DNA from 3 places in the Variovorax sp. M-6 genome. Region 3 is predicted to be linked to each of the others. Evidence: riboswitches for the same ligand, from Rfam matches in the RefSeq annotation. Region 3 holds a riboswitch; each other region holds the start of a gene.

Region 1 (3,268 bases), on a different contig from region 3:
GATGACCAGGTGATCGATCTGATCGCGCCGCGCGGCCAGTTGCTCCATCACCGGCGCGAACTCTTCCTGCACGGTGCAGCACAGGCAGCCGTTGGCCAGCTCGAACACCTGGCCGTCCGGCGCCCCGGTCTCGTCGCAGCCGATGCCGCAGCCGCGCAGCAACTCGCCGTCGATGCCCAGTTCGCCGAACTCGTTGACGATGACCGCGATGCGCCGGCCTTGGGCGTTCTGCAACAGGTGGCGCAGCAGCGTGGTCTTGCCGCTGCCGAGGAAGCCGGTGACGATGGTGGCGGGGATCTTGCGGCTTTGCATGGGCGTGGGCGTCGAGGTTTGCATGGGCTGTGATGGTTCGGTGGGATCGTCTGCGGCGTTGCCAGCTCGCGATCAGGGCTTGAACAACGCGGCGATGGCCGCCGGATTGCTCGGAAAGTACAGATGCATGAAGGACGCGAACAGGCGTTTCTGGCGGAAGACCGCTTCGACCTGGCCGTGCTGGCGCCGGGCCCGCGTGTGCAGTGCGGCCGGCGCGCGCGTGTCGATGCGGGCGTGATGAAAGGTGTGGCCGCGGACCTCGCCTTCGGGCAATTCCAGACTGTGCATGCCGAGGTTGACGAGCCGGTCGGACATCGCGCCTTGCCCGGGCAGCAAACCCAGCATGGGCGCCTTGTGGCCAGCGGCGTCGCTCAGCGACTCCAGCAGCACCAGCATGCCGCCGCACTCCGCGACCATCGGGCGACCCGCGGCATGGTGCGCAGCGATGGACTCACGCGTCGCTGCATTGCCGGCCAGCGCCTGCAGATGCAGTTCCGGGTAACCGCCTGGCAGGTACAGCGCGTGCGCCCCTTGCGGCACCGGTTCGTCGGCCAGCGGCGAAAAGAAGCGCAGTTGCGCGCCCAGGCTGCGCAGGACCTCGAGATTGGCGGCGTAGACGAACGAGAAGGCGGCGTCTTGCGCGATGGCGATGGTGACGCCGGCAAGCGAGACGGGCAGACCTGAATCCGAAGTCGAGCGCAGCGGCGCCTTGAATTCCACGGCAGGCGGCATCGGCAGCGCCCCGTGCTCGGCAAGCGCAAGCGCGGCGGCTGCGATGCGCTCGGCGATGTCGTCCACTTCGCCGGCCTGCACGAGGCCGAGGTGACGCGATGGCAACGCATAGTGCCCGCCGCGCGGCAGCGCGCCGTACCAGGCCATGCCGGCCGGCAGGCTCTCGCGCACCATCTGCGCATGGCCCGCGCTGCCCACGCGATTGGCCAGCACGCCCGCCAGTTGCAGGCCGGGGCGATAGGTCGCCAGCCCGTGGGCGACTGCGCCAAAGGTCTGCGCCATCGACGATGCGTCGATCACGGCCAGTACCGGCAGTCCGAATTGCAGCGCCAGATCGGCACTCGACGGCGTTCCGTCGTGCAGCCCCATCGCACCTTCGACCAGGATCAGGTCGGCCTGCGCAGCCGCACTGTGCAAGAGCTCGGCACAGTGCGCTTCCCCGCCCATCCACAAGTCGAGCTGCTGCACTGGCGCGCCGCTGGCCCGTTCGAGGACCATGGGGTCGAGAAAATCCGGCCCGGTCTTGAACACGCGCACGCGCCGGCCCTGGCTGCGATGCCAATGCGCCAATGCGGCAGTGACGGTGGTCTTGCCTTGGCCCGATGCCGGTGCCGTGACCAGCAGCGCGGGACAGCGCAACGCTGCGGGCGCGATCATCCCTCGACCCTCATCGGACTGCCGGCCACTCGCAGCGCACGAACGCCACCGCGCAGCCGCGTGAGCCCGGGCCATATCGCCTGAACGGAACAAGTGTCATAGGGAAAATACCGCGCCAGCCATGCTCACCCGCTTCCCCGCAGGTACGCACCACAAGGCGCGCCGTTCGCACGGCGCGCCGCCTCGTTGGCCGGTATCCGGGCTGGCGAAGACGACCCGTGTTCCCTTCCCAGGCGGCACCGCTTGCGCGGATTTCACCTAGTGGGTTGCTGACACGAGCGGCGAGCACGATGGCTCACGTTCGCTTACCGTTGCGGGGGCAGCTCAGGTTAGGGCGCGCGATGGCTCGCACCACCCCTCCTGATTCCCGTTGAACTGCTTCGACCGGAAAGACGAAGCGAGCACCAACGGGGCGATCATAGCGGAACACCTCCGCTCAGGCGGTGCGCCGTCAGTTTGTCTTGCGTGACGCAGCCTTGGGCGCCAGGGCGCGCCAGCCGACGACGCACGATGTGACGCACAAGGCGATGCCCAGGGCGGACAGGATCAGCACCAACGCCTCGCGCAACCAAGGCCGTTCGCGCAGCGGCTCGAAGTCGAGGCTGTGCAATCCCTGGTACATGAACCGCTGCCATCGTCCCGAGGGATCGACCCGCAACAGCACCCTGCCCGAGGCCGGATCGGCATAGAGGTCGGTGCCGTCGGACCAATGCGCGCGCCAGACCGGCAGGGGCCGGGCCTCCGAGGCTTCGGCCGAGCCTGGATTCTTCGCGTAGTAGACATCGTCGTAGCGATCCATCCGCTCCACGCTCGAAGGAGGCCTGTCCGCACCGCGCAGCTGCCGCAGGACGCCCGACATCAACGGCTCCGGCAGCGCCGGAGCCAGTGTCGATGCAGCGCTTGCGTCGTCGGCGCGCACCCACCATCGCCGGTCCGTGCCCTGGATTCGATACCAGACCTGCCCGTCGACTCGAATCCGCTCGAGTTCCAATGGCTGCGCACCGGCCTTGCCGGCCGAGACCGCAGCCAGGGCAAGCGGCGGCGCCAGGACCGCGTCCCGGCTGGGGCCGAGCCAGCGCTCGCGCTCGGCAGCCGACAGCCCGCGTGGCGAGAACACGCCATAGGGATTCATCGACATCAGGCCCGAGAAGATCCAGGTGAGCGTGAACACCGCGGCGACCAGGCCCGCGATGTGATGCCATCGCATCCAGAACTTGCGATACGGAATCCAGCGCGTGCGGTTCAGGAACAGTTGCCAGATGCCCAGCGCCAGTCCGGTCGCGGCCAGCACCACGCCAGGGATCGACAGCCAGACGACCACCTGGTTCCACGCTTGCGGAAACTGCCGCAGCACGGTCGGATAGATCCAGTGCGGGACCGCACCGATCCAGTTCCAGAACCGCTCGCTGCGGCGGGTGTCGCGCACCACTTCGGCGGCGGCACTCGACACGTACAGTTCGAGACCGTCGTCTCCTTCCAGGCTGACCTTGAAGAGCGGGCGGTAGGGGTCGAAGGCTTGCGGAACCGTCCATTGGTCGCGCGCCAGCGCTTCGGCCCCAAGCGCGCG
Region 2 (3,268 bases), on a different contig from region 3:
GCGGCGACGGCAAGCTCTATCGAGGACAGGGAGGCGCAGCTCTCGGCCAGCCTGCGATGCCTGGTGTGCCAGAACCAGACCCTGGCCGAATCGAACGCGCCGCTGGCCGCGGACATGCGCCAGCAGATCCGCGAGCAGCTCGGCCAGGGCCGCAGCGAGCAGCAGATCAAGGACTACTTCGAGCAGCGCTACGGTGCCTTCGTGCGCTACGACCCGCCCTTCAGGCCCTCGACCTGGCTGCTGTGGCTGGGGCCTTTCGTGCTGCTTGCGGCGGGCTTCGCGGCCATGTGGCGCATCGTGTCGCGGCGCAGCCGGTCGGAGCCCGTGCCCCTGACGCCGGCGGAACGCGAACGGGCAGCGTCGCTCCTGGAAGAGGACGCGCCGTGACGGGCTTGTGGCTGGCCGCCGTGGCGCTGCTGGTGCTGGCGCTGCTGTTTGTCGTGCCGCCCTTGCTCAGGGCGTCGGCAGCGCGTCCGCTTGCGCAGGCGGAACTCGCACGCCGCCTCCATGCCGACCAACTGGCCCAGCTCGAGAGGGATCTTCAATCCGATGCACTGAGCGCACACGATCGCGCGCAGGCCATCGACGAGCTGCAGCGGCAGTTGCTCGACGACGCATCGCAGCCGGCGCCGCGACCCGGGCTCGCGATCCGACCCTGGATGGGCGCGGGTGTCGCGGGCCTCCTGAGCATCGTCGTGCCCGCCGCGGCACTGCTGCTGTACCTCGAGGTGGGCAATCCGAAGGCGGTCGCGACGCAGACGCTGGCGGCGCAGCGAACGGGCACCCATGAAGGCGATGGCAACGAGGTGGAAAGCATGGTCAGCCGTCTGGCGATGCGCCTGCGAGCGCAGCCCGACGATGTCGAAGGCTGGATCGTGCTGGCGCGGTCCTACGAGTTCCTTCGGCGCTACGACGACGCGGTCGTTGCGTACCAGAAGGCGATGGCCCTCGCGCCGGACCAGCCGCAGCTGCTCGCCGACTATGCGGACGCCCTGGGTTCGGCGCGGGATGGCGATCTGACGGGACCGGCGCAGGCGGCCATCGACGCCGCATTGGCTCTGGACGCCGACCATCCCAAGGCCCTGGCGCTGGCCGGCATGGCCGCGTTCAAGCGCGGCGATCTTTCGCTGGCACGGCAGCACTGGGAGCATGTGCGTTCGCTGCTCCCGCCGGGTTCCGAGGCCGCGATGAAGGTCGATGCCGATCTTGCCCGGTTGAATCGGCCCGAAACCCCCACCCAGCCCATCGCGAATGCCTCGTCGAAGCGCGTCGAGGGCACGGTCTCCATCGCGGCTTCGTTGCGGGACAAGGTCTTGCCGCAAGACACCGTTTTCGTGCTGGCCAAGGCTTCGGCGACGGGACGCATGCCCGTCGCGGTCCTCAGGCTTCAGGCCAAGGACCTGCCTGCCAGGTTCGTGCTCGACGACAGCCTTGCCATGTCGCCGGAGCTGCCCATGTCGCGCTTTGCCTCGCTGACGATCGAGGTCCGGGTGACGCGCTCGGGCCAGGCGGCGCCACAGCCCGGCGACCTGACGGGTTCCGTCGCCGAGGTTGCACTGGGTCAGGAGGGCGTCGCGCTGCTCGCGGACCAAGTGATCCGGTGATTGGCACAGCCCGGCTGCCCGCCGAGGCATGGCGCCCCATCGGTGCTTCCTATAATCCGCCCCGACGGTAGATCGCTCCTTGCTGGAGCGATCTCCGCCACGGTTCGAAGGTGCCCCCCACGCCGGAAATGGTTTGGGGGGTTAAACGGGAAGCAGGTGCGCGCGTCGACGACGCGCAATGCCTGCGCTGCCCCCGCAACGGTCAGCGGATAGAGAAGTTTCGAGTGAGCACCCGCGGGTGTTCGCAGCCACTGCGCTCGAGTCGAGCGTGGGAAGGCGAGGCTTCTGTTGTCGTGCGCAAGCGCATGACAGCAACCCGCGAGCCCGGATACCGGCCTTCGCAATCGCCTTCGGACGCTGCGGGAGTGCGTTTGTCCGGGCTGCTCGGCACCTGCGTGCCGGGTTGGCATCGGCTCGTGCAATTGCAGCGTGTGTCTCTTTGAACAGCCCAGCGGGAATGCGGGCTAGAGGAACAACGTATGCGCAAGCCTGCCGAGCTCGGGATCTTGACCCGGGTCTCAGGTCCTTTCACGACCCATGACATCACGATCCCGGCATTTGTTGCCCTGCTCGCCAGCACCCCGGCGCTGGCGCAACAGAGCCTGCGACCCGTCGAGGTGACGGCCACCCTGCAGGATCAGGCGCCGGCGCTTCAGGCAACCACCGAAGTTGCCGGCAGGCTGGGCCTGAGCGTGATGGAAACGCCGGCTTCGGTCGAGGTGATCAGCCAGGAGACCATGGAACGGCGTGGCGCACGGACTTTCGAGGAAGCCTTGCGCGGCGGCGTGGGCATCACCGCCGGCGGAGCGCCAGGATCGCCATCGGTGATCTCGACGCGCGGCTTCACCGGCGGCTTCATCACCTATCTGTTCGACGGCGATCGCATTGCGGTGCCGACGATGGTGAGCCGGCCCCAGGACACCTGGAACTACGAACGCATCGAAGTCCTGAAGGGCCCCTCGTCGGTGCTCTACGGCGAAGGCGCCATCGGCGCGGCCGTCAACTTCGTGACCAAGCGACCCGACCGCAACAACCCCGGCGCCGAGGCCATGCTTTCCTACGGAAGCTTCGGCACGGCCAGAGCCGGCGTCGGCCTCGGCGTCAACGTGGGTGAGTCGAGCGCTTTCCGGCTGGACTACAGCCACCAGCAAACCGATGGGTACGTCGACCGCAACACGCAGCGCTACGACAACCTCACCATGGGCTTCGGCACGGCGTTGACGCGCGATCTCACGCTCGATCTGTCGATGGACTACGCCAGGGACAGTGCGCTGTCCTATCAGGGCACGCCGCTGGTGCCGCGTGCCTACGCGCTCCAGCCCACGGACATCGTCAGCGATGCCAACGGGCGGGTGGTCGACCGCAGCATCGCGTTTCGCAACTTCAACTTCGACGATGCAGAGATGAGTGCGAACAGCCTCTGGACGCGCGCCAAGCTCAGCTGGCAGATCGCGCCGGAATGGAAGCTGCGCAACCAGCTTTCCTACTACACGGCGGACAGGGCATGGCGCAACTCGGAGTCCTATGCCTTCGCCGCCCCGGGCCGCATCGTGCGCGACCTGGTCGGCATCACGCACGACCACCAGATCCTGACGGATCGGCTCGATCTCGCGAACACGTCGCCGATCGGGGGAATGAAGAACCGGTTCGTGGCGGGGCTCGAA
Region 3 (3,268 bases):
GATCAGCAGGGGTTCGATGGTCATGCGCACGGGTCCAGAAAAAAGCCACGGCGCCGATTCGCGGGGCCGTGGCTGTCAGTGAAGGGTGTCTGCGAGTGTGAGCCGAACCCGCATCCTGAACCAGGGTTCAGGTGGGCGAGGTCAGCAAGGCTTCGGGTTCATCTGACGCGAGATGATCACACCTGCCAAGCGATATTCCAAGCCCTGCTCCGGAGAGCATTGGTACAAGGAAATATAGAGCCCAGCCTCGCACCGCAGACGATGCGTATTTTACGCCCTGCCGCAGCGGGCGCGCCGGATCTTCAGAGCAAATGCCCGTCGCCGGCGAGGGCCTGGTCGAGCCGCTGGATCAATTGCGTGGCGCGAGCGTCGTCTTCGGTGGCGTCAGGAGCCGTCGCAGGCGCCGGGGCCGGCGCGGCTTCGCGCTGCACCAGGTCGAAGGCCAGGTTGAGCGAGGCCAGCACCGCGATGCGGTCGCGGGCCTTGACCTTGCCGGCATCGCGGATCTTGCACATCGCGCCGTCGACGCGTTCGACCGCGTCGCGCAGTTGCGCCTCGCCGCCTTCGGGGCAGCCGAGCAGGTAGCTCTGGCCCATGATCTGGACTTCGATTTGTTTCATCAGGAAGAGCTGGCGTCTTGGGAGGGTTCGACCGGGAGCTGATCGAGCAGGGCGTCGAGGCGCGTGCGCGCCGCGGCGAGCCGCGATTTGAGCGCGTCGCGTTCGCGCGTGAGCGCGTCGACCTGGTCTTGCAGCAACGCATTGGTGCGCTGTACTTCTTCGTGGCGCACGAGCAGGCGCTCGACGCGCTCGGCGATCTGGTCAATACGGCTCGATGCTGGCATGGAGGGCGATTGTAGATTCCGCCGCCGGCGCGGTTGCGCCCCGTCGTTCCGGGCGCATGCCGACAAACCCTACAATTCCGTTCGTTGGTGCTCGCGCCGCGGTTCACGCGTCGCAGTTCAACGGGAAGCAGGAGTCGAAGCCCCCCGGGGCCGAACCAACCTGCGCTGCCCCCGCAACGGTCAAGCAGTCGGCGCCCTCGGGCGCCGCCTTCGTCATCAGCCACTGGGTGCCCTGAAACAGGTGCCCGGGAAGGCGACGAGGGTGGCACTGCCAGCCCGGATACCGGCCAACGAGGCGGCTGCCGCATGCGCGAAGCATGCAGGCGGCCATGACGTCCGAATGCCGGCGGGGAAGCCGGCGAAGGACATTGACCTGTCGTCGCCCCCATGAAAACCTGCGTTTCTTCCACGCCCGCCTCCCGGTGCGCCTTGCCGCGGCCGCTGCGCGCCCATGCCATTTCGTCGGCCGTTGCGGCCTTGATCGCCGGTGCTGCCGGCCTCCCCACGCTGGCGTTCGCCCAGGAGGCCGCACCCGCGCTGCCCGAGATGGTGGTTACCGCGACCCGGGTGCCGACCCGCGCCGACGAGCTGGTGTCCGACACCGTGGTCATCGACCGGGAGCAAATCGAGCAGCAGGCGAGCCGCACGCTGCCCGAAATCCTGGCCCGGCTCGCCGGCGTGCAGATCTCGGCCAATGGCGGCGCCGGCAAGTCGAGCAGCGTGTTCATCCGCGGCGCCGAGGCGCGCCACACGATCCTGTTGATCGACGGCGTTCGCTACAGCTCCGCCACGCTCGGCACGCCGGTGTGGGACAACATCCCGGTCGAGATGATCGACCGGATCGAAGTGGTCAAGGGTCCGGCCTCGGCGCTCTACGGCAGCGACGGCGTCGGCGGCGTGGTGCAGATCTTCACGCGCAGGGCGAGCCCGGGCGAGACGGTGTTCGCCCCGCACGCCTCGACCACGGTCGGCAGCGAGAGCTACAAGCAGATCACCGGCGGCTTCAGCGGCGCCGCGGGGGCCGCGACCTATTCGCTCGACGTCGCGCGCACGCTCAACGCGAAGTTCTCGTCGACCAACCGCAACGTGCAGTTCGGCAACTTCAACCCGGACGACGACCCCTTCAACCAGACCGCGGTCAACGCCTCGTTCGGCTACCAGCTCAACCCGGACTGGAAATTCGACGCCGCCATGCTCTACGCCGACGGGCTGAACCGCTTCGACGACGGCCCGAACCGCGACACGCGCGGCACCCTGCGCACCCAGGCCGGCTACGTCGGCGCCCGCGGCCTCGTGATGTCGAACTGGACCACCCAGCTGCGCTACTCGCGCAGCGAGGACTACACCCGCGCGATCGTGGCCGCGCCGTTCAACCTGCCGGGCCTGTTCGAGACGACGCAGGACCAGTACCTCTGGCAGAACGACATCGTGACGCCGATCGGCACCGTGGTCGTCGGGCTCGAGCGCCGCGAGCAGGACGTGAAGAGCGACACCCGCTACACCGTGACCGACCGCGCCATCGATTCGGGCTTCGTCGGGCTCAACGGCAATTCGGGCGCCCACAGCTGGCAGCTCGACGCGCGGCACGACAGCAATTCGCAGTTCGGCGACAGCAACACCTGGTTCGCCGGCTATGCCTACCGCATCACGCCGAACTGGCGCGTCAACGTGTCGCAGGGCACCAGCTTCGCGGCACCCTCGTTCAACCAGCTCTACTTCCCGGGCTTCGGCAATTCGGCGCTGCAGCCGGAGGAGGGCAGGAACACCGACCTCGGGATCACCTGGACCCAGGGCGCCCACACGGTCAAGCTGGTGGGCTACGACAACAAGATCCAGGGCTTCATCACCAACACGACGCTGCCGCAGAACATTCCGCGCGCGCGCATCGAAGGCGGCACGCTGAGCTACGACGGGCAGTTCGGCGCCCTGGGCCTGCACGCGAGCTACGACTCGCTCGACCCGCGCAACGAGGGCACCGGCAAGCAACTGCCGCGGCGGGCGAAGAACCAGGCGTCGCTGGGGGTCGACTACGCGGTGGGCGCCTGGAAGCTCGGCGGCTCGGCGCTGAACGTGGGCAGCCGCTTTGACGACGCGGCGAACACGCGCACACTCGGCGGCTACACCACGTTCGATCTCTATGTGGACTATCGCTTTGCCAAGGACTGGTCGGTCCAGGCCCGTGTCACGAACCTGACCGACGAGCAGTATGAAACCGCCTATGGCTACAACCAGCAAGGGCGCGCCGCGTTCCTGACCGTGCGGTGGCAGCCGAAATGAGCATGGCCCGCCGCGAACTGATCCTCGGCGGTCAGAAGAGCGGCAAGTCGCGCCGCGGCGAGCAGCTCGCCGCGGCGTGGCTCGCCCGCTCGCCCGCGCATCGCGCGGTGCTGATCGCGACGGCGCAGGCGCTGGACGCGGAGATGC

The links. Region 3 has a riboswitch for cobalamin ahead of AB4Z46_RS06260 (TonB-dependent receptor domain-containing protein). Riboswitches for the same ligand answer to the same signal wherever they lie in the genome.
Region 1: linked by a shared signal. The riboswitch ahead of AB4Z46_RS12495 (cobyrinate a,c-diamide synthase) and the one ahead of AB4Z46_RS06260 (TonB-dependent receptor domain-containing protein) in region 3 are both predicted to bind cobalamin.
Region 2: linked by a shared signal. The riboswitch ahead of AB4Z46_RS12505 (TonB-dependent receptor) and the one ahead of AB4Z46_RS06260 (TonB-dependent receptor domain-containing protein) in region 3 are both predicted to bind cobalamin.

The regions. Positions count from the first base shown of each region.
Region 1 is NZ_JBFREQ010000009.1:57,301-60,568, forward strand. It holds gene cobW (cobalamin biosynthesis protein CobW) at 1-312, opposite strand, end outside; gene AB4Z46_RS12495 (cobyrinate a,c-diamide synthase) at 385-1,701, opposite strand; cobalamin riboswitch at 1,873-2,125, opposite strand; gene AB4Z46_RS12500 (PepSY-associated TM helix domain-containing protein) at 2,153-3,268, opposite strand, start outside.
Region 2 is NZ_JBFREQ010000009.1:62,038-65,305, reverse strand. It holds gene AB4Z46_RS12515 (cytochrome c-type biogenesis protein) at 1-387, shown strand, start outside; gene ccmI (c-type cytochrome biogenesis protein CcmI) at 288-1,604, shown strand; cobalamin riboswitch at 1,697-1,958, shown strand; gene AB4Z46_RS12505 (TonB-dependent receptor) at 2,084-3,268, shown strand, end outside.
Region 3 is NZ_JBFREQ010000004.1:84,699-87,966, reverse strand. It holds gene AB4Z46_RS06275 (sulfite exporter TauE/SafE family protein) at 1-24, opposite strand, end outside; gene AB4Z46_RS06270 (cell division protein ZapA) at 303-620, opposite strand; gene AB4Z46_RS06265 (DUF904 domain-containing protein) at 620-844, opposite strand; cobalamin riboswitch at 913-1,150, shown strand; gene AB4Z46_RS06260 (TonB-dependent receptor domain-containing protein) at 1,232-3,121, shown strand; gene AB4Z46_RS06255 (bifunctional adenosylcobinamide kinase/adenosylcobinamide-phosphate guanylyltransferase) at 3,118-3,268, shown strand, end outside.